Regions from separate parts of the Aminobacter sp. MDW-2 genome, predicted to be linked through region 3. Evidence: riboswitches for the same ligand, from Rfam matches in the RefSeq annotation. Region 3 holds a riboswitch; each other region holds the start of a gene.
What was found. Region 3 has a riboswitch for cobalamin ahead of H5P29_RS30630 (TonB-dependent receptor domain-containing protein). Riboswitches for the same ligand answer to the same signal wherever they lie in the genome.

Region 1 (4,463 bases), on a different replicon from region 3:
TGCTCGAGCAAGCCCCTTCCTGCCAGCCTGGCGAGCAGCGCGGACACCGCGAAGCGGTAACTTCGGTCCTCACTGCCAACGGCGCGCATGTGCGGCAAGCTCGTCGCGCGCCTGCTCCAACGCCTTCGGCGAAGCGTTCGCCCACGCGGTGAGCCGCCGCCGCGCACATCATCGACACCTCCGATCCTCGCCTGTGGCTGTCGCGATTGCATGCCGGGCCACATTGGTGGGGTGCCCACGAAAACAGGCCAAAGCTGCTCTGCAATCATTCTGGCGACCCGCCTGGTGGCCGTTCCCAGCGTCTTCACGTTGGCGGTAACTCACGACACTCGCCGGTGTCCTGGCAACGCACCGGTGGACGGCCGCTCAGATTGCCCTGAACGGGCTCGACGCCGCTTGCGATCCAGCCGCTCTACACGAGAAGTTGAACGACCGCGCCGTCCGCTCGCTGGCGTTGGTTGACCTTACGTTAGGAGCCTCTAAACGACCTACAGGCTCACCTCGTCCTTACCCCACCTTGGACCACCCGAGCTTAGCGCCCGCCCTGCCCCCCCCCAATCAATGGGCGGGCGCGTCCCCTCGCACATCCGATGTCGCGCAGACAAGCTTATCAGCCGCGGACGCCTTCACATCGCAACTGCGAGCTTCCCGCTTCATATCGACGCCGGTTGCCGATTTTCATGTCGATATGCCTCGGGCAGGCGCCGTTCGCCTTGTGCGGTTTGCACAGAAGGCAGCCGGCCCTGGCATTCCTGGGCTTATTCCGCTTGGGGTGCATGTCCATCTCCGGTCTCTACCAATGCGCCCCGATGGCGCACGGTCATGATCGGAAGGGCTGCTTGGCAATCGTCGTCCATCGCTGGACCATGTCCAGCAACGCCAAGCGATCGCAAGGCAGCGCATTGCTGGCCTAGGTACTTGTCCATCGACAACCCTTGACTTGCGTCTGCCCGCATATAGCTTGCCGCGCGGTTATGGTTCTTCTGCTTTCGGGCGGAAGCTAAGAGGGAATTCGGTGCGAAACCGAAGCTGCCCCGCAACTGTAAGCGGTGAGCCGCATTGCCGATTGTGTCACTGGCCGACGGCCGGGAAGGCAGGCAATGAGCCGAGACCCGCGAGCCAGGAGACCTGCCTGACCGAGTGATGTTCCGTGGGCGGGGTGTACCACCGGAGCGCAGGTTCGTGCAGGCGGCGCTATCGGCCATCGCCTTCCACCAACATGCGTTGCGACAATCCCGACCGCAGTCAGGCCAGGGATCGATCGTTTGCACAATACAGAAGTTGAGACCGCGCAGTCCCAGGCCAGACGTGCCATCGTGCTCGTCGCCAGGTCGGCCTTTGCTGCCGCGCCCTACAGGCAGATGCAGCAGCTCTGTGATCTCGCCGCGGCGTTGCCCGGCGTCGATCACACCAGCTTCGGCTTCACCGAACAAGGCACGCCGTCGCTGCGCGAGGCGCTTGCGGCACTTCGCCAGCAGGATTTCTCCGATATCCTCATCCTGCCGCTGATGCTGCCGATCGAGCCCAGCTTCAATGCCTGGCTCACCAAGTCGCTGCGCCGGTGGCAGGCCGAGGACGCGGCACCTCGGCCGACGGTGCGCATCGCGCATGGCCTCGCCGAAAGCCCGCTGCTAGCTGCAATGATGGCCGACCTCGTCACCGGCGCCGATGCGACGCCGCCCATCCCGCCGCTCGACAGGCTGGCTCCGGAGGGCTCGCTCGTGCCGGCGCAGAAACGCCGCGTGCTGGTCTGCCAGGGCGGCCCGTGCAATGCCGCCGGCGCGGACCTGATCTGGGGCCACCTGCGCAACCAGCAGGACCGCCAGAAGCTGCGCGTGACCGGCGACGGCACGATGAGCGCCAAATCGACCTGCCTTGGCCCCTGTAACCTGGCACCGGTGCTGCAGGTCTTTCCCGAAGGCACCTATTACGGCGGGGTCACCGAGGCCGCCGTCGACCGCATAGTCACCGAACATCTGCTCGGCGGCGCGGTGGTCGACGACTTTGCCTACCACCCCACCGGCCGCAAGCAGTTGCTGCGGTGAAGGCCCATTGAAAACAAGGGGGATCGTGTCGTTCCGCCACCACCTGCTTTTTGCCCCTGCCTTTTATCGGCCTGGACAGCGACATGCTGTTCTGCCGCGAACCTGATCTGGCACTGGAGGTTGCTGCGGCCGCCCTTCGGCTCCGTCGACGTCAAGGGCATGTGCACATATGGCCGCGACGACCGATCCTCGGGACGGTTATTGGCAGGCGCCGTCCCGGACTTTGGGCGTCGACTACGACCTGGTGCCAATGATCGAGACCACCGTCGACAAGGCTGGGGTCAAAGCGAGCTACGATGGCGGCCTCGTCGTGGTTAGGCGAGAAGACCGTATCCTCGGCTACTCGGCTATGTCGAGCGTTCGGTGGCAGCAAAGCTCGCGCCCAATGTCAGCCATCGTGTCGAGGCGGGCCACGGCGCGTTTCCGCCCGGGGAAGCGAGCTGTGGGACAGTTCGCAGGCCTGCCTGTCGCTGGCCATACCGGGCAGCGGCCTGACGATGCGCACCTTGTCGGCACCGCACAACTTTCCGCACCACCTGTTCGACCCGATTCCGGCCGAACAGCAACGCTTGCCGTTGTCGATCGTCCACTATCACGACGTCTTTACCAGGCACGGCGCGCAATCCGCTGCTCAACGGATCGGCGGATGTTCCCGCCGATATCCGCCACTGGCTGGAAGCCAAGGCTGAAACGCTCAGCAGCGGCAGCGGCGCCTGGGGTCGTCGGGCACAGGTCCGATGGGCTGACACAGCCTGTTGCGATCCACGTCAATCCATCGATCTAATTGACCCAAGGGAAACATCAGCGACTATTGCGCAGGGCTAGATCAGTTCAGTGGGCGGTGGCAGTCATGGCAATTCAAGTATCCTATTCGCGGCGTGATGTCCGCGAAGAGTTGGTGCGTCGGCGCGAGACTTACATCGCGGCGCAGAGATCTCTGTCACCGCCTTCGCCGCGGGGATATGGCAACATGGAATGCGTCCATTGTCATAATCGCTTCATCGGCGTCACCGCTGCCGCCTGGAAGTTCGGCCTCTGCGACGACTGCCTGCATCACGACTGATTGTCCAGCCAGCGCAGCTCCCTTTGCGGGAGTTCCAGCGCCTAGATCGACTGCTGTGGAACTTCCGTGTCCGCGGCGTCCCAGGCACATTCTTGGGCGATCTACCTTCCCCGATGATCCGGCCAAACCCGCATCCCCAATAGCAGTAGGTCGCCGCCACGGCCCACCGTCCGCACTCATATTTCGGGGTAATTCCAAACGTGCCTTGACCCTGAATTAGAAACTGCGCAACCTCGCCCGAAACGGAGGAGGCGGCTCGATCGTGGGGAAGCGATCCGGGCCGCAAATGGGAGCATCTATGTCCGACCAGATCGCGGCGTCGTCCGCCACGCCCGCAATTGCGCGCCGACCGCTTCTGGCCCGCATCGACTGGCTCAATTTGAGCGGCCTCGCCTTCTATCATGTCGTCGCGCTCTACGCCTTGCTGCCCTGGTTCTTCAGCTGGACCGGCGTCATCCTCTGCATCGCCGGCATCTATGTCTTCGGCACGCTCGGCATCAACCTCTGCTACCACAGGCTTCTCACCCATCGCGGCTTCACCTGCCCGAAATGGCTCGAGCACGGGCTTGCGATCATCGCCGTCTGCGCCTTCCAGGACACGCCGGCGCGCTGGGTTGCGGTGCACCGCCGCCACCATGAGCACGCCGACGAGGAGCCGGATCCGCACAGCCCGATCGTCACCTTCCTCTGGGCCCATATCGGCTGGCTGCTGGTCAAGTCGCCCGACATGGAGCGCATGCAGATCTACGGCCGCTACGCCAAAGACATCGTTCGCGACCCGTTCTACCGCAAGCTCGACAAGCCGCATGTCTATCTCGGCATCATCATCGCGTCCTGGGCAGCTTTCTTCGGCGGCGGCGTCGCCGCGAGCCTGATCACCGGCGGCACGACTGACGAGGCGATCCAGTTCGGCCTCAGCCTGCTCGTCTGGGGCGTGTTCGCGCGCACCGTGATTACCTGGCACATCACCTGGTCGGTCAATTCGGTCACCCATGTCTGGGGCTACCGCAACTACGACACGACAGACGACAGCACCAACAACGTCATCGTCGGCCTGCTCAGCAATGGCGAGGGCTGGCACAACAACCACCACGCCGACCCGCGCTCGGCTCGCCACGGCCACCACTGGTGGGAATTCGACGTCACCTACCTGACCATCAGGTTGCTCGGCGTGCTCGGACTGGCGAGCAAGATCGCAGAGCCGCGGAAGCGCGCCGACTAGCGCCGCCAGACCTTTTCAAGAGGGGACAAAAAAGATCGCCGGCGAAGCTGTGCTTGCCGGCGATCGCAACTACGTCTCGGGTGGTTTCGCTAGGCTTGTTTCACCAGTCTGAGCAGTACGAGCAGGATCACCG
Region 2 (4,463 bases), on a different replicon from region 3:
ACGGTTCCGATCCTTTCGCAGAAGATCGTCGACAGCGTCATGGTCGGCAAGGACGGTTGGGCAGCGACCCAGTTCGCCGCCATCGCCATCGTGGCGGCGGTTATCAGGCACATGACCTCACGCTGGCACAACTCGCCGATCAACGACGTGGACGCAAGGTTCACCGCCCGGCTGTCGAGACGCATCTACTTCCGCCTCATGCGCATCCCCTATGAGAGTTCGGCATCCGCAGGCGGAAGCACGATCAACCTCCTCAACGAATCCCAGCGTGTCGCCACCTTCATGCTGAGCGCTGCGCCGAATTTCTTCCTCACCATGTTGGGTGCTGCCGTCTCGTTCGCCGTGGCGCTGTACTACGACTATCTCATCTGCCTGCTGGCCTTTGTCGTTGCCCTGATCTTCGCCGTTTTTGCCCGCAAGACCAATGCCCAGCTGGGCGAGGCGAGCCGCAGCTCGTTCCGCCTCAACGGCGCCCTGCAGGGGGCGACCGCTGAAACGGTAGGCAACATCCGCGGCATCAAGTCGAATGCGGTTGAGCGCTTCTTCATCGGGCGCTGGTCCGCGAAGTCGGCCGAAGCCATCAAGGCGCGCTGGCACATACTCGACCTCTCGCACTCCTATTCGTTCACGCTTGGCCTGCTGAGCGAGATCCTGACGCTGCTCGTCGTCCTCGTCGGCTGCTGGCGCATCCTGCGCGGCGATCTCACGATCGGTGGCCTGCTTGCGCTGCAGCTGCTCGTCACCCGGGCGACCATGCCGATGCTGACCAGTGCCGGCATCCTGATCCAGTTCCATTCGGTGAGCGCCACCGTCTCGGCCCTCGCGGCTTTCCTCAAGCGCCAGCCGGAGCGCGCCATCGTTGCCCCGGCGCTGCGTGCTGCTGATTTCGGCCCGATCACGGTCGAGGATCTGACCTTCCGCTATCCCGAGGCGACGGCTGCGGCACTCAACGGTGTCAGCCTGGTGCTGCCGGCGACGGGCGTCGTGGCGATCGTCGGCCGCAATGGCTCCGGCAAGTCCAGCCTGCTGCGCGTGCTTTTGGGACTGGAGCGCGATCATGCCGGCAAGGTGGCAATCGGCGGCATCGACGTCCGCGCCTACAATCCGCGCTGGCTGCGCGGCCGCATAGGTGTTGTCGACCAGGAGACGTCGCTGTTTTCGGGTACCATCCGCGAGAACCTTCAGGCGTCGCTGCCGCGCCCGCTTCGCGACGACGAGATCGACAAGGCGCTGGCGTTTTCCTCCGCCGACAAGTTCACCGCCGGCCTGCCCAAAGGCATCGACACCGAACTGGTCCAGGCAGGGCAGAACCTCTCCGGCGGCCAGCGCCAGCGCCTGGCGATTTCGCGCGCCGTGCTGCGCGATCCGCACATCGCCGTTTTCGACGAACCGACCTCGGCGCTCGACGCCGAATCGGCGATGGCGCTCGAACGTGAACTGCTGGCCTTCGGCCGCGACCGCCTCGTCATCATCGTCACGCATCATCTCTTTTCGGCGCGTTCGGCCGACATGATCGTCGTGCTCGACGATAGCAGGATCGTCGGCACGGGCAGCCATGAGGCTCTGACTGCCGAATGCCCGGTCTATCAGGCGCTGTGGCGCGACTACGTCAGGGATTGATCGGCCGCCGGCGTTGATCGGTCGATGAGGGTGGAAATGATTCTTCCACCTGTTGACACGACGCCGGGCAGTCATACTATATGTAGACATCGTGGTCTTCCGAGTTGATTCCAGCTCGGGAGCTAAGAGGGAAGCCGGTGCGCGATTTCGCAATGCCGGCGCTGCCCCCGCAACTGTAAGCAGTGAGTTGCTGTCGCGTAGTGCCACTGGCGCCAATGGGCGCTGGGAAGGCCAGACAGCAGCAATGACCTGCGAGCCAGGAGACCTGCCGCGATCGAGTCTGAACGTCCACGGGCGGGGTGTCCGGTGGTGCGCTTGCGTTCTGCTGGCTTGCGCCGGCCGAAATCCGGCATGCGTCCGCCCAAGGCCCTTCGCCCCCAAACCATCGGGGAAGATGATGCCGGCGACCTCTACACTTCAATCCAGCGGAACCGACAGCGTTCCGTCCGCTCTCAGCCAGGGTTCCGAGACCGCGTCCGAACCTGGCTACCGTGTCATCCGGCGCAACGGCGCGGTGACGCCGTTCGATGCGATCAAGATCACTGTGGCGCTGACCAAGGCATTTCTCGCCACCGAGGGTTCGGTGGCCGCCGGTTCGCGCCGCGTCCACGACGTCGTCGAGGAACTGGCCGGCCAGGTGTTCGCCGCGCTGACCAGGCGGGCAGATAGCGGCCGCACCTTCCACATCGAGGAAATCCAGGACCAGGTCGAACTGGCGCTGATGCGCTCCGAGCATCACAAGGTCGCCCGCGCCTATGTGCTCTACCGCGAGGAACGTGCCCGCGAACGCGCTGCCGCCAAGGTCACGTCGGTCGAGGTCGCCGCACCGCCGCTCCAGGTCAAGGCCGATGACGGCGGCCTGGCACCGCTGAACGAGACGCGACTGGCCCGCATTGTCGACGAGGCCTGCAGCGGGCTCGAGGCCGTCTCAGCGGATGCGATCCTGGCCGAGACAAGGCGCAATCTCTATGACGGCATCACCGCCGACGAGCTTTCGCTGGCGCCGATCCTGGCCGCCCGTACGCTTGTCGAAACTGAACCGAACTACGCCTTCGTCAGCGCCCGGTTGTTGCTGGACCGGTTGCGGCGCGAGGCACTGAGCTTCGTCTCGGCCAGGTCTGAGCAGGCCACCCAGGCCGAAATGACCCAGCGCTATGCCACCTATTTCCCCGCCTTCATCGCCACCGGCATCAAGGCCGAATTGATCGACCCCGAACTTGGCCGTTTCGACCTTGCCAGGCTCAGTGCCGCGCTAAAGCCCGAGCGCGACCTGCAGTTCCAGTATCTGGGTCTGCAGACGCTCTATGACCGCTATTTCCTGCACAGCAAAGGCAAGCGTTTCGAACTGCCGCAGGCCTTTTTCATGCGCGTGGCTATGGGCCTGGCAGGCCGCGAGATCGACCGCGAGAGCCGCGCCATCGAGTTCTATGATCTTTTGTCGTCCTTCGATTTCATGGCCTCGACGCCAACGCTGTTCAACTCCGGCACGCTGCGCCCGCAATTGTCGTCCTGTTTCCTCACCACCGTCGCCGACGATCTCGACGGCATCTTCAAGGCGGTGAAGGACAATGCGCTGTTGGCCAAATATTCCGGCGGGCTAGGCAATGACTGGACCCCGGTGCGCGGCCTCGGCGCCCACATCAAGGGTACCAATGGCGAGAGCCAGGGTGTGGTGCCGTTCCTCAAGGTTGCCAACGACACGGCTATCGCCGTCAATCAGGGCGGCAAGCGCAAGGGTGCTGTCTGCGCCTATCTCGAGACCTGGCACGTCGATATCGAGGAGTTCCTCGACCTCAGGAAGAACACCGGCGACGACCGCCGCCGCACCCACGACATGAACACCGCCAACTGGGTGCCGGACCTGTTCATGGAGCGCGTCGAGGCCGATGGCGTGTGGACGCTGTTTTCGCCCGACGAGGCGTCCGACCTGCACGATCTCTATGGCACGGCGTTCAAGGCGGCCTACGAAAGCTACGAGGCCAAGGCTCTGGCTGGTGGCATCAAGGTGTTCCGCACGGTCAGGGCGCTCGACCTGTGGCGCAAGATGCTGACCATGCTGTTCGAAACCGGGCATCCGTGGATCACCTTCAAGGACCCGTGCAACATCCGCTCGCCGCAGGGCCACATCGGCGTCGTGCATTCGTCGAACCTCTGCACCGAGATCACCCTCAACACTTCGAAGGACGAGGTCGCCGTCTGCAATCTCGGTTCGGTCAATCTTGCCAATCATATCGCAGCCGAGGGGCTCGACATCGACCGTCTGGCGCGCACCGTGAAGACGGCGATGCGCATGCTCGACAATGTCATCGACATCAATTTCTACACCATCCCCGAAGCCAGGCGCTCCAACCTGCAGCATCGTCCTGTCGGCCTCGGCCTGATGGGATTCCAGGATGCACTTCAGGCGCTGAAGATCCCCTATGCGTCAGACGCTGCCGTGGCCTTCGCCGACGCCAGCATGGAGGCGATCTCCTACAACGCGATTTCGGCGTCCTGCGACCTTGCCGCCGAACGCGGGCGTTATCCGAGCTTTGACGGTTCGCTGTGGTCGAAGGGCATCCTGCCGATCGATTCCATCGACCTCTTGGCCAAGGCGCGCCCCGGTGTCGACATGGACGGCGCCTCGACGCTCGACTGGGATGCCTTGCGCAAGCGCGTCAGGAAGACAGGTATGCGCAACTCCAACACCATGGCGATCGCGCCGACTGCGACCATCTCCAACATTTGCGGTGTCGCGCAGTCGATCGAGCCGGCCTACCAGAACCTGTTCGTCAAATCGAACATGTCCGGCGACTTCACCGTGGTCAACGCAGCACTGGTGCATGAGCTGAAGGCGCGCGGCC
Region 3 (4,463 bases):
CGCCAAGACCGAAGGTGAAGGCCAGCGGCGGCGAGCCGACGAAGACGTCGTCGGAGGTGACCGAAAGCACCTCCTTGGCATAGGCGTCGGCGATGATCAGCAGGTCGCGATGAAAATGCATCGTCGCTTTCGGCACGCCCGTGGTGCCCGAGGTGAAGCCGAGCAGGGCGACGTCGTCGCGGCCGGTCTTGACCGCTTCGAAGATGACGGATTTGTCGAGCGCGACCCGGTCGAGTTCGGCGTCATGGTTGGCGGTGCCGTCGAAGCCGATCACCTTGGTCAGGAAGGCGCTGTCCTTGGCGCAGGCGATCATCTCGTCCATCAGGCGCGTATCGCACAGCGCAATCGTGATCTCTGCCTTGTCGACGATCTTGGCGAGCTCTCCGGCGCGCAGCATCGGCATGGTGTTGACGACGACAGCACCTGCCTTGGTCGCGGCCAGCCAGCAGGCGACCATGGCCGGGTTGTTGGCCGAGCGGATCAGCACCCGATTGCCGGGCTTGACGCCGTAGTTCTCGACCAGCGCATGCGCCAGCCGGTTGGTCCAGTCGGACAGCTCCTTGTAAGTGCGGCGGCGGCCATTGCCGATCAGGGCGGTGTGGTCGCCCAGGCCTTTTTCGACCAGGCGATCGGTCAGCTCGACGGCGGCATTGAGATGCTCGGGATAGTCGAAGCCATCGAGTAGAAACGCCGGCCACTGCTCCTGAGGTGGCAGGTTATCGCGCGTGAAGGTGTCGATATGCGCTGACGGTCCAAGCATTCTGCGGCTGTCCCCTACCTGCTCATCGGCATGGCGGACGCCATGCGTGCGTTGGAATGCGTTACTTCGGGGGAAGGTGCTGCGCCGCAACAGGTAGCCGTTCGGCACAGGCCGCGACTATGCGCGATCGACATGCGATCGGCGTCTGGCACAGCGAGACCTCCCACGTTCTCGACTGATGGCTGAGAATTGCACCGGACCAAAATTATTTCAAGCATAAAGTTTCTGCCGCTGGCCCATTGACGCAATCCGGCACGCTGGCCATTGCTATGCGCCTGAATTGCTGCCGCCTTGGAAGGATGCCCGCATGCTCGAACGCCGTATCGCCGATTGGGACAACGCCTACAGCAATGGCGCCAACATCGCCGGTGGCGATCGTTGGCCTGCTGCATGGGTGGAACCGGCACAGACGTTTCGCGACGCCCTGTCGGCAGATGGGAGAGCGCAGTTCGACATCGCCTATGGTGACAGGCCGCGCAACCTGCTTGACCTGTTCCTGCCTGAAGGCACGCCGAAGGGGCTCGTCGTCTTCGTCCATGGCGGTTACTGGATGGCGCTCGACAAGAGCTACTGGTCGCATCTCGCCAAGGGTTCCATCGACAGCGGCTACGCGGTGGCGATGCCGTCCTACAGCTTGTGCCCGGAAGTCAGGATCGGCGATATCGTGCGCGAGGTCGGTGCGGCGATCGGCAAGGCAGCCGCGTTGGTCGAAGGCCCGATCATGCTGACCGGACATTCCGCCGGCGGACACCTCGTGTCGCGCATGGTCGCGGCTGCTTCGCCGCTTGCGCCCGATGTGCAGTCTCGTATCCGTCATGTCGTTTCGCTCTCGGGAGTTCATGATCTCAGGCCGCTGATCAATACCGGCATGAACAAGACGCTCCACATCGACGAGACCGAGGCGCTGGCTGAAAGCCCGGCGCTGCTGCGGCCGATGGACAACGTCCGCATCACCTGCTGGGTCGGCGGTGGCGAGCGCGCCGAGTTCCTGCGCCAGAACGCATTGCTTTCCAATATCTGGACCGGGCTTGGCGCCACCACCGCTACAGTGGTCGAGCCCGACCGGCATCACTTCAGCGTCATCGACGGGCTTGCTGACAAGGATCATGCGCTGACAAGGACCTTGCTCGGCTGAACATGCGCGGATGATACCGACGTGGCCGAAGATGATGTCGATGGCCGTAGCGCGCACATCGTCGGTTCAGTTTCCGCGACCCCGTTGGCAATGTGCTGGTGGCCTCTGTCCACGAGGGGCAGTGCCGTCCAATTGGCGGTCCCATGCAGGGCTTGCCGCGTCCGGGCGATTGCACAAGTTGCCCTGTTTGTCCGTGTCCAATGATCCTATCTAGTTGAAAATCAATATATTTTATGGCCGGTCGCATGATTGCGATTGACAAGCCTCGGCATCCCTGAGTAGCGTCCGCCTCGGAATCGGTTCCGCCGAGAGGCGGATGAAAAGGGAACACGGTGAGGCCGAAGGCCAAATCCGCGACTGCCCCCGCAACTGTAACCGTTGAGCCTCTTCCATCATGCCACTGAACGCATTCGCGCGTTCGGGAAGGCGGAAAAAGGCTGTGACACGGAAGTCAGGAGACCTGCCCGTTCCAGTCACCCATGCTTGTCCACGGGGTGTGGTCAGGCGCGGTCGCTCGTGGCGGTGACATCGAAAGTGTTGCCGCATGCGGAAGGCCGTCGGGTCAATCTTGTCCCAAAGTCTGCCTGCCGACCTGTCTTGCCTGCGGTTTGGAAACCGGGTGCGATCCTTGTCGCGCCCCCCCAAACCATTTGAGGGCAGAAATGCAGAGACTTATCCTGGGCATCGGCGCGATCATGCTGGCCATCCCGGCACCATCCAGCGCGCAGCAGGCGCCCGCTGCAGGCGGCGTGACCGTGCTGCCGCGCCTGGTCGTTACGCCGCTGCGCCGCGAAACCGCGCTTGTTCGCCCGACGTCGTCGGTCACAGTGATCGACGAGGAAGAATTGCGAAAGTCCGCGGCAGCAGATCTGCCGTCGTTGCTGAAGCACTATGCCGGCGTTTCGATCATCGGCTATGGCGGCCAGGGGGCCTCGTCCAATGTCTATCTGCGCGGCATGTCGGCCGGCCAGACGCTGGTGCTGGTCAATGGCGTCCGCAGTTCGTCGGCGACCAGCGGTACGAGCTCGATCTTCAACATTCCGCTGTCGTCGATCGAGCGTATCGAGATCGCCAAGGGACCGCATTCGGCGCAGTATGGCGCCGATGCCATCGGCGGTGTCGTCAACATCATCACCAAACAGGGCGGCCAGTGTGCCGACGGCCGTAACGCCTGCGGCAGCATCACCTCGGGCGTCACGCATCCCTGGGGTGGCTATCTCTCAGGCGATCTGCGCGGACGCACCGAGGACGGCATCGATTACTCCGTCGGTGGCTCCATCCTCGGCACGCGCGGCTACGACTTCACCACGCCGCTGGCCTGGGGACATGAGCCTGACGACGATGGCTTCCTGCAGGGCTCGCTCAACGTCGCAGCCGCCAAGGAGTATGGCTGGGGCCGGCTATATGCCGATGGCCTGTTTGCCCGGGGCCGCAGCCAGTACGATGCCTCCCCGCCTTCCGCCAATGAAGTTGACACCGACACCTTCGCCGGCAGGATCGGCGCACGGGTGAAGCATTCCGACAGCTGGAGCTCGACCGTCGAACTTTCCGGCAACCTCGACTATTCGACCAATGTCCGTGACGGCGTCGTGGGCAGCAGCGAATTCGACACCAGGCGCTACGGCATCTTCGCGTCGACAGAAAAGTCCTTTGAAACAGGTGAAGTCAGGCATGTCCTGACGGGCGGTGCCGAGGCCTATCGCGAGGAGGTGGCTTCGACTGTCGATTTCGGTGTCGGCTCGCGCGACCTCGCGGCGGTGTTCGGCCAGTACTCGCTCGACTATGGCGCGCTGACGATCGACAGCGGTCTGCGCTACGATCACAATGAACAGTTCGGAGGCGCCACCACCTACAACATCGGTGCCAGCTACGAGCTCGTTCCCGAGCTTGTGGCGCGCGCCTCGTACGGCACCGGCTTCCGGGCGCCGACCTTCAGCGACCTCTATTGCCCCGACTACTCCAATCCCAACCTGAAGCCGGAGAAGTCGCGGTCCTATGAGATCGGCATCAACTGGCGTCCAAGTGAGGGGACCGAGCTTGACGTCGCCTTCTACCAGACCTGGCTGACCGACGCGATCGCCTCCAACCCGCCGACCTACCTGCCGTTCAATGTCGCGCGCGCCAAGGTGACCGGTATCGAGGCCAGCCTGTCGCATGCGTTCGACGAGCGCTGGAGTGGCAAGGTTTCGATCGACTACCGCTCGCCGAAGAATGAGGACAACGGCCGCTACATTCCCTATCGCGATCGCTTCAAGGCGGCCGCCGAGGTGAGCTTTGCCGCGACCGACAGCCTCGACCTCACCGCCAAGCTGCTCTACGGCGGGGCGCGCTACGCCAATGCCGCCAACACCGTCAAGCTGCCGGACTATGTGACGGTGGATTTCGCCGCCAACTACACGTTCGACGAGCGGGCGAGCCTGAAGTTTTCGGTCGAGAACCTGTTCGACGAACACTATTCGACCGTCACCAACTATCGCGCGCCGGGCCGAAGCTTCAATCTGAGCTTCACGCGTGTGTTCTGATGCGAGGTAATATGCCCACCAATCGTCTCAGCTGCGCTCGGTTTCG
Region 4 (4,463 bases), on a different replicon from region 3:
CAGGTGCCGCATAGGCCGAACTCGCAGGCCGCCGGAATACGCACGCCCGAAGCACGCGCCGTCTGCAGCACGGTCTGGCCCGAGAGGCAGTCGGCGTCGACATCAGACAACGCGAAACGAACCGGCAGGACGGCATCCGGCACAGTCTCGCTGTCCCCGCCCGGCGTCGAGAACGGCGCGGGGACCTCCTCGACGGCAGGTGCGGCAAAGCTTTCCTGATGGTAGCGGGACATGTCGAAGCCGGAAGACTCGAGCATGCCGCGCACGGCGCGCATGAAGGGATCTGGGCCGCAGCAGAACACCTCACGCTCGCGGAAGTCGGGCGACAGCAACGGCAGTCGCACCGCATCGATGCGGCCCATATGGCCGAACCAGCCTTCGCGGCTCGACCGCTCCTCGATCATGAAACCGAGCGACAGTCCGGGCATGTGTGTGCCCAGCAGTTCGAGCTCCTTCCGGAAGATGATTTCTTCCGGACGGCGCGCGCAGTTGACGAAGGCAACGTCCGTCCACGGCGCGCAGTCGTTTAGCCAGCGCAGCATCGACATCATCGGCGTGATGCCGGACCCGGCCGAGACGAACAGATATTTGGCGGCCGGATGCTGGTGCAGCGAGAAGTCGCCTGAAGGGCCATAGGCCTTGATGCGGACGCCCGGCTTCAGATGGTCGAACATCCAGCGTGTGCCGACGCTGCCCGCCTGCGCCTTGACGGTGACGGCGATGGAGAACGGCCGCGACGGGCTGGACGACAGCGTGTAGGTGCGCATGACGGGTGCCGGTTCGGCCGGCAGTTCGAGCGTCACGAACTGGCCCGGCTTGTAGCGGAACCAGGTCTGGTTGTCGGAGCGGAAGGTGAAGGTCCTGACGTCGGGCGCCTCGTCGGTGACGCCGATGACCTCCAGTACCTGGAGCCGGTCGTTCCAGGGCGCCATTTCGTCGAGGTTGCGGTAAAGGCCAAGCTCGGTCATCGCGTTCATGCCCTTCTCCCGGTCAGGCGACGTTTCGCAGGACCGGCTTGCCACCGTCGGCCAGCCGCGGTTCGATGAAGCCGACGTACCATTCGATGAACTGCATGACGCCGCCCTCGTGTTCCTCCGAATAAGGCCCGGGCTCGTAGGCCGGCGATTTGATGCCGAAGGCATTTTCCTCGACGATGCGGCGGTCCTGGTCGTTGGTCTCGGTCCAAACATGGGTCAGTTCGGCCAGGTCGTAGTCGACGCCTTCGACGGCATCCTTGTGAACCAGCCATTTGGTGGTGACGGCCGTTTCCGTGGCGCTGATCGGCAGCACGCGGAAGGTGACGGCATGGTCGCCGAGCACATGGTTCCAGGTTGTCGGATAATGATAGAGCAGCAGCGTGCCGATCCTGTCGGCCGAGACGCTGTCGGAGAGGTTTTTCCGCACTGCGCGCTTGCCCGACATGGTGTAGCTCACCGCGTCACGCAGCAGTGGCGCGCGTGTCGCCCTGTACTGGCCGCCGGCATCGATGCGGAACTTGCTCGGCAACCCCACCGCCTCGCACTTTGCCCAGTGCGCCAGCATTTCGGGATCGCTTTCGGCGCCATTGACGCCGGTAACGTTCGGCGCCTCGGGAAAGGTCTTGCACAGCTCAGGGTGATTGCCGGCGCAGTGGTAACACTCGCGGTTGTTTTCCCAGACCAGCTTCCAGTTTCCCTTCTCGACGATTGTGCTTTCGAAGGCGACCTTGGCTTCGCGCAGCCGGTGCGGCAGCAGGTACGGCTCGACCATGGCCCGCATCGGCGCGAAGTCGGCGGGCTCGTCGGCGAGGCAGATGAAGATGTAGCCGCCGACGGATTCGCAGGCGACCGGCTTCAGGCCGAACTGGCTCTTGTCGAAACCTTCCGCCATCTGGCGCGCAAACAGCAGGCGTCCGTCGAGTTCGTAGGTCCACTGGTGGTAAGGACAGACGAGCTTGGCCGCCGTACCTTTGTCCGTGGTGCAGACGCGGCTGCCGCGGTGGCGGCAGGAATTGTGGAAGGCGCGCAGCTCACCCTTCTGGTCGCGGACGAGCACGACGGGATAGTCGCCGACCTGGACGGTGAAGAAGCTGCCCGGCTTGGCCAGTTCGCAGTCATGGCCGACAAACAGCCAGTCGCGGTACCAGATCAGCTCGAGGTCGAGCCGGTAGAAATCCGGGTCGGTGTAAAAGGGCTGTGCCAGGCTGAACCCGTCGCGGCGTCCGCGCAGCAGCTTCAGCATTTCGTTCTTCGCATCCATGTCCTGTCCTCGCACCAAGGACTGAACGGGTGGCTTGATTTGGGAAGAACGCCAGCCGGCGGACGCAGAGGTCCGTGCAGCAACGATCCGCCTCTTGACCGCCCACCGCGATCAGTCGAGTTCTGTCAGGTTCAAGGCTGGTTTCCGGGCTTCGGAGCTGTCCTTTCGGACTGTCTCGACACCTTCCCAGGCCGGCTGGCCCAGTGGTCTCCCGTCGAAACAATAACTCCGCCACCGTTGCGGGGGCAGCGCCGGCTTCTCACCGGCTTCCCAATTCTCCGCTTCGTCTCACACTCGAAGCAGCACCTTGAACATGACCGGATCAGACCACGGATTGGTGGCCGGGCACGAGCATGAAAACGACACGGGCTCAGCGCAAAGGCGACAGAGCCCATGTGATGTCATCGTGTTGCTATTCGGCCGCTTCGGCGAACGATGCCGGCACATAGTTGAGGATCGGCCCGAGCCAGCGCTCGACCTCGGCGATGGTCATGCCCTTGCGCCGCGCATAATCCTCGACCTGGTCGCGCTCGACCTTGGCGACGCCGAAATAATAACTCTCGGGGTGGGCGAGATAGATGCCGGAGACCGACGAGCCCGGCCACATCGCCATGCTTTCGGTGAGGCTGACGCCGGCGGTTTTCTCGGCATCGAGCAGGCGGAACAAGGTCACCTTTTCGGTGTGGTCGGGCTGGGCAGGATAGCCCGGCGCCGGACGGATGCCGCGATAGGGCTCGCCGATCAGGTCGTCGGGCGCGAGGTTTTCATCAGGTGCGTAGCCCCAGAACTCCTTGCGCACCTTCTCGTGCATGCGTTCAGCGAAGGCCTCTGCGAAACGGTCGGCCAGCGCCTTGACCATGATCGAGGAGTAGTCGTCATTGGCGCGTTCGAAGCGCTCGGCGATCGCCACTTCCTCGATGCCTGCAGTGACCACGAAGCCGCCGAGATAATCCGGCTTGCCGCCGTCGGCGGGAGCGATGAAGTCGGCCAGTGCGACATTGGCCTTGCCGTCGCGCTTGGTCAGCTGCTGGCGCAGGGTGAAGAAGGTGGCAAGCTCCTCGCTGCGTGCCTCGTCGGTGAACAGCCTGACGTCGTCGCCGACCGAATTGGCCGGCCAGAAGCCGATGACGGCCTTGGGCGCGAACCACTTCTCGTCGATGATCTTGCGCAGCATCGCCTGCGCGTCGTCGAACAGCTGGCGCGCCGCGGCGCCCTGCTTCTCGTCCTCGAGGATCTTGGGGTAACGGCCCTTGAGTTCCCAGGTCTGGAAGAACGGCGTCCAGTCGATGTAGCGGGCCAGTTCGGCCAGGTCCCAGGCTTCGAACACCCTGGTGCCGAGGAAGGTTGGCTTCGGCGGCGCATAAGATGACCAGTCGACCTTGTGCGCATTGGCACGCGCCTTGGCCAACGGCAATCGCTGCTTGTCAGCTTCGGCGCGGTGATGGGCGTCGGCGACCTTCTGATATTCGGCTTGCACCTGTTCAACGTAGCCGCCCTTGGCCTCAGGGGACAGCAGGTTGGACACCACGCCAACAGCGCGGCTGGCATCGGTGACGTAGACTGTCTGGCCGGCGCTGTAGCGCGGATGGATCTTCACCGCGGTGTGGACACGACTCGTGGTGGCGCCGCCGATCAGCAGCGGAATGTCGAACCCCTCGCGCTCCATTTCGGCGGCGACATGCGCCATTTCGTCGAGCGAGGGCGTGATCAGGCCGGACAGGCCAATGATGTCGACCTTCTCGTCCTTGGCAACCTGGAGGATCTTGGTTGCCGGAACCATGACGCCGAGGTCGATGATCTCGTAGTTGTTGCAGGCGAGCACGACGCCGACGATGTTCTTGCCGATGTCGTGCACGTCGCCCTTGACGGTCGCCATCAGAATCTTGCCGGCAGTCTGGCGTTCGCCATTGTCGATCCCATTGGCGGCGTTGGCCGCCTTCTCCGCCTCCATATGTGGCAGCAAGCCGGCCACCGCCTGCTTCATGACACGGGCCGACTTGACAACCTGCGGCAGGAACATCTTGCCGGCACCGAACAGATCGCCGACGACATTCATGCCGGCCATCAGCGGGCCTTCGATGACATGCAACGGACGCTCTGCCTGCAGCCGCGCCTCGTCGGTGTCGGCGTCGATGAATTCGGTGATGCCATTGACCAGCGCGTGGCTGATACGGCTCTCGACCGGCCAGTCGCGCCAGGCGAGATCGCGCTCCTTGGCTTCCTTG

Region 1: linked by a shared signal. The riboswitch ahead of H5P29_RS27895 ((2Fe-2S) ferredoxin domain-containing protein) and the one ahead of H5P29_RS30630 (TonB-dependent receptor domain-containing protein) in region 3 are both predicted to bind cobalamin.
Region 2: linked by a shared signal. The riboswitch ahead of H5P29_RS01275 (ribonucleoside-diphosphate reductase subunit alpha) and the one ahead of H5P29_RS30630 (TonB-dependent receptor domain-containing protein) in region 3 are both predicted to bind cobalamin.
Region 4: linked by a shared signal. The riboswitch ahead of H5P29_RS01250 (aromatic ring-hydroxylating dioxygenase subunit alpha) and the one ahead of H5P29_RS30630 (TonB-dependent receptor domain-containing protein) in region 3 are both predicted to bind cobalamin.

What each region holds. Positions count from the first base shown of each region.
Region 1 is NZ_CP060197.1:5,662,476-5,666,938, forward strand. Features, by position in the region: gene H5P29_RS27890 (hypothetical protein) at 1-60, shown strand, start outside; cobalamin riboswitch at 959-1,151, shown strand; gene H5P29_RS27895 ((2Fe-2S) ferredoxin domain-containing protein) at 1,266-2,045, shown strand; gene H5P29_RS27900 (fatty acid desaturase) at 3,407-4,330, shown strand; gene H5P29_RS27905 (GlsB/YeaQ/YmgE family stress response membrane protein) at 4,420-4,463, opposite strand, start outside.
Region 2 is NZ_CP060197.1:250,905-255,367, reverse strand. Features, by position in the region: gene H5P29_RS01280 (peptidase domain-containing ABC transporter) at 1-1,620, shown strand, start outside; cobalamin riboswitch at 1,696-1,908, shown strand; gene H5P29_RS01275 (ribonucleoside-diphosphate reductase subunit alpha) at 2,018-4,463, shown strand, end outside.
Region 3 is NZ_CP060198.1:420,101-424,563, reverse strand. Features, by position in the region: gene H5P29_RS30640 (AMP-binding protein) at 1-760, opposite strand, end outside; gene H5P29_RS30635 (alpha/beta hydrolase) at 1,068-1,895, shown strand; cobalamin riboswitch at 2,176-2,378, shown strand; gene H5P29_RS30630 (TonB-dependent receptor domain-containing protein) at 2,558-4,417, shown strand; gene H5P29_RS30625 (ABC transporter substrate-binding protein) at 4,429-4,463, shown strand, end outside.
Region 4 is NZ_CP060197.1:241,757-246,219, forward strand. Features, by position in the region: gene H5P29_RS01245 (hybrid-cluster NAD(P)-dependent oxidoreductase) at 1-968, opposite strand, end outside; gene H5P29_RS01250 (aromatic ring-hydroxylating dioxygenase subunit alpha) at 991-2,238, opposite strand; cobalamin riboswitch at 2,356-2,563, opposite strand; gene metH (methionine synthase) at 2,651-4,463, opposite strand, start outside.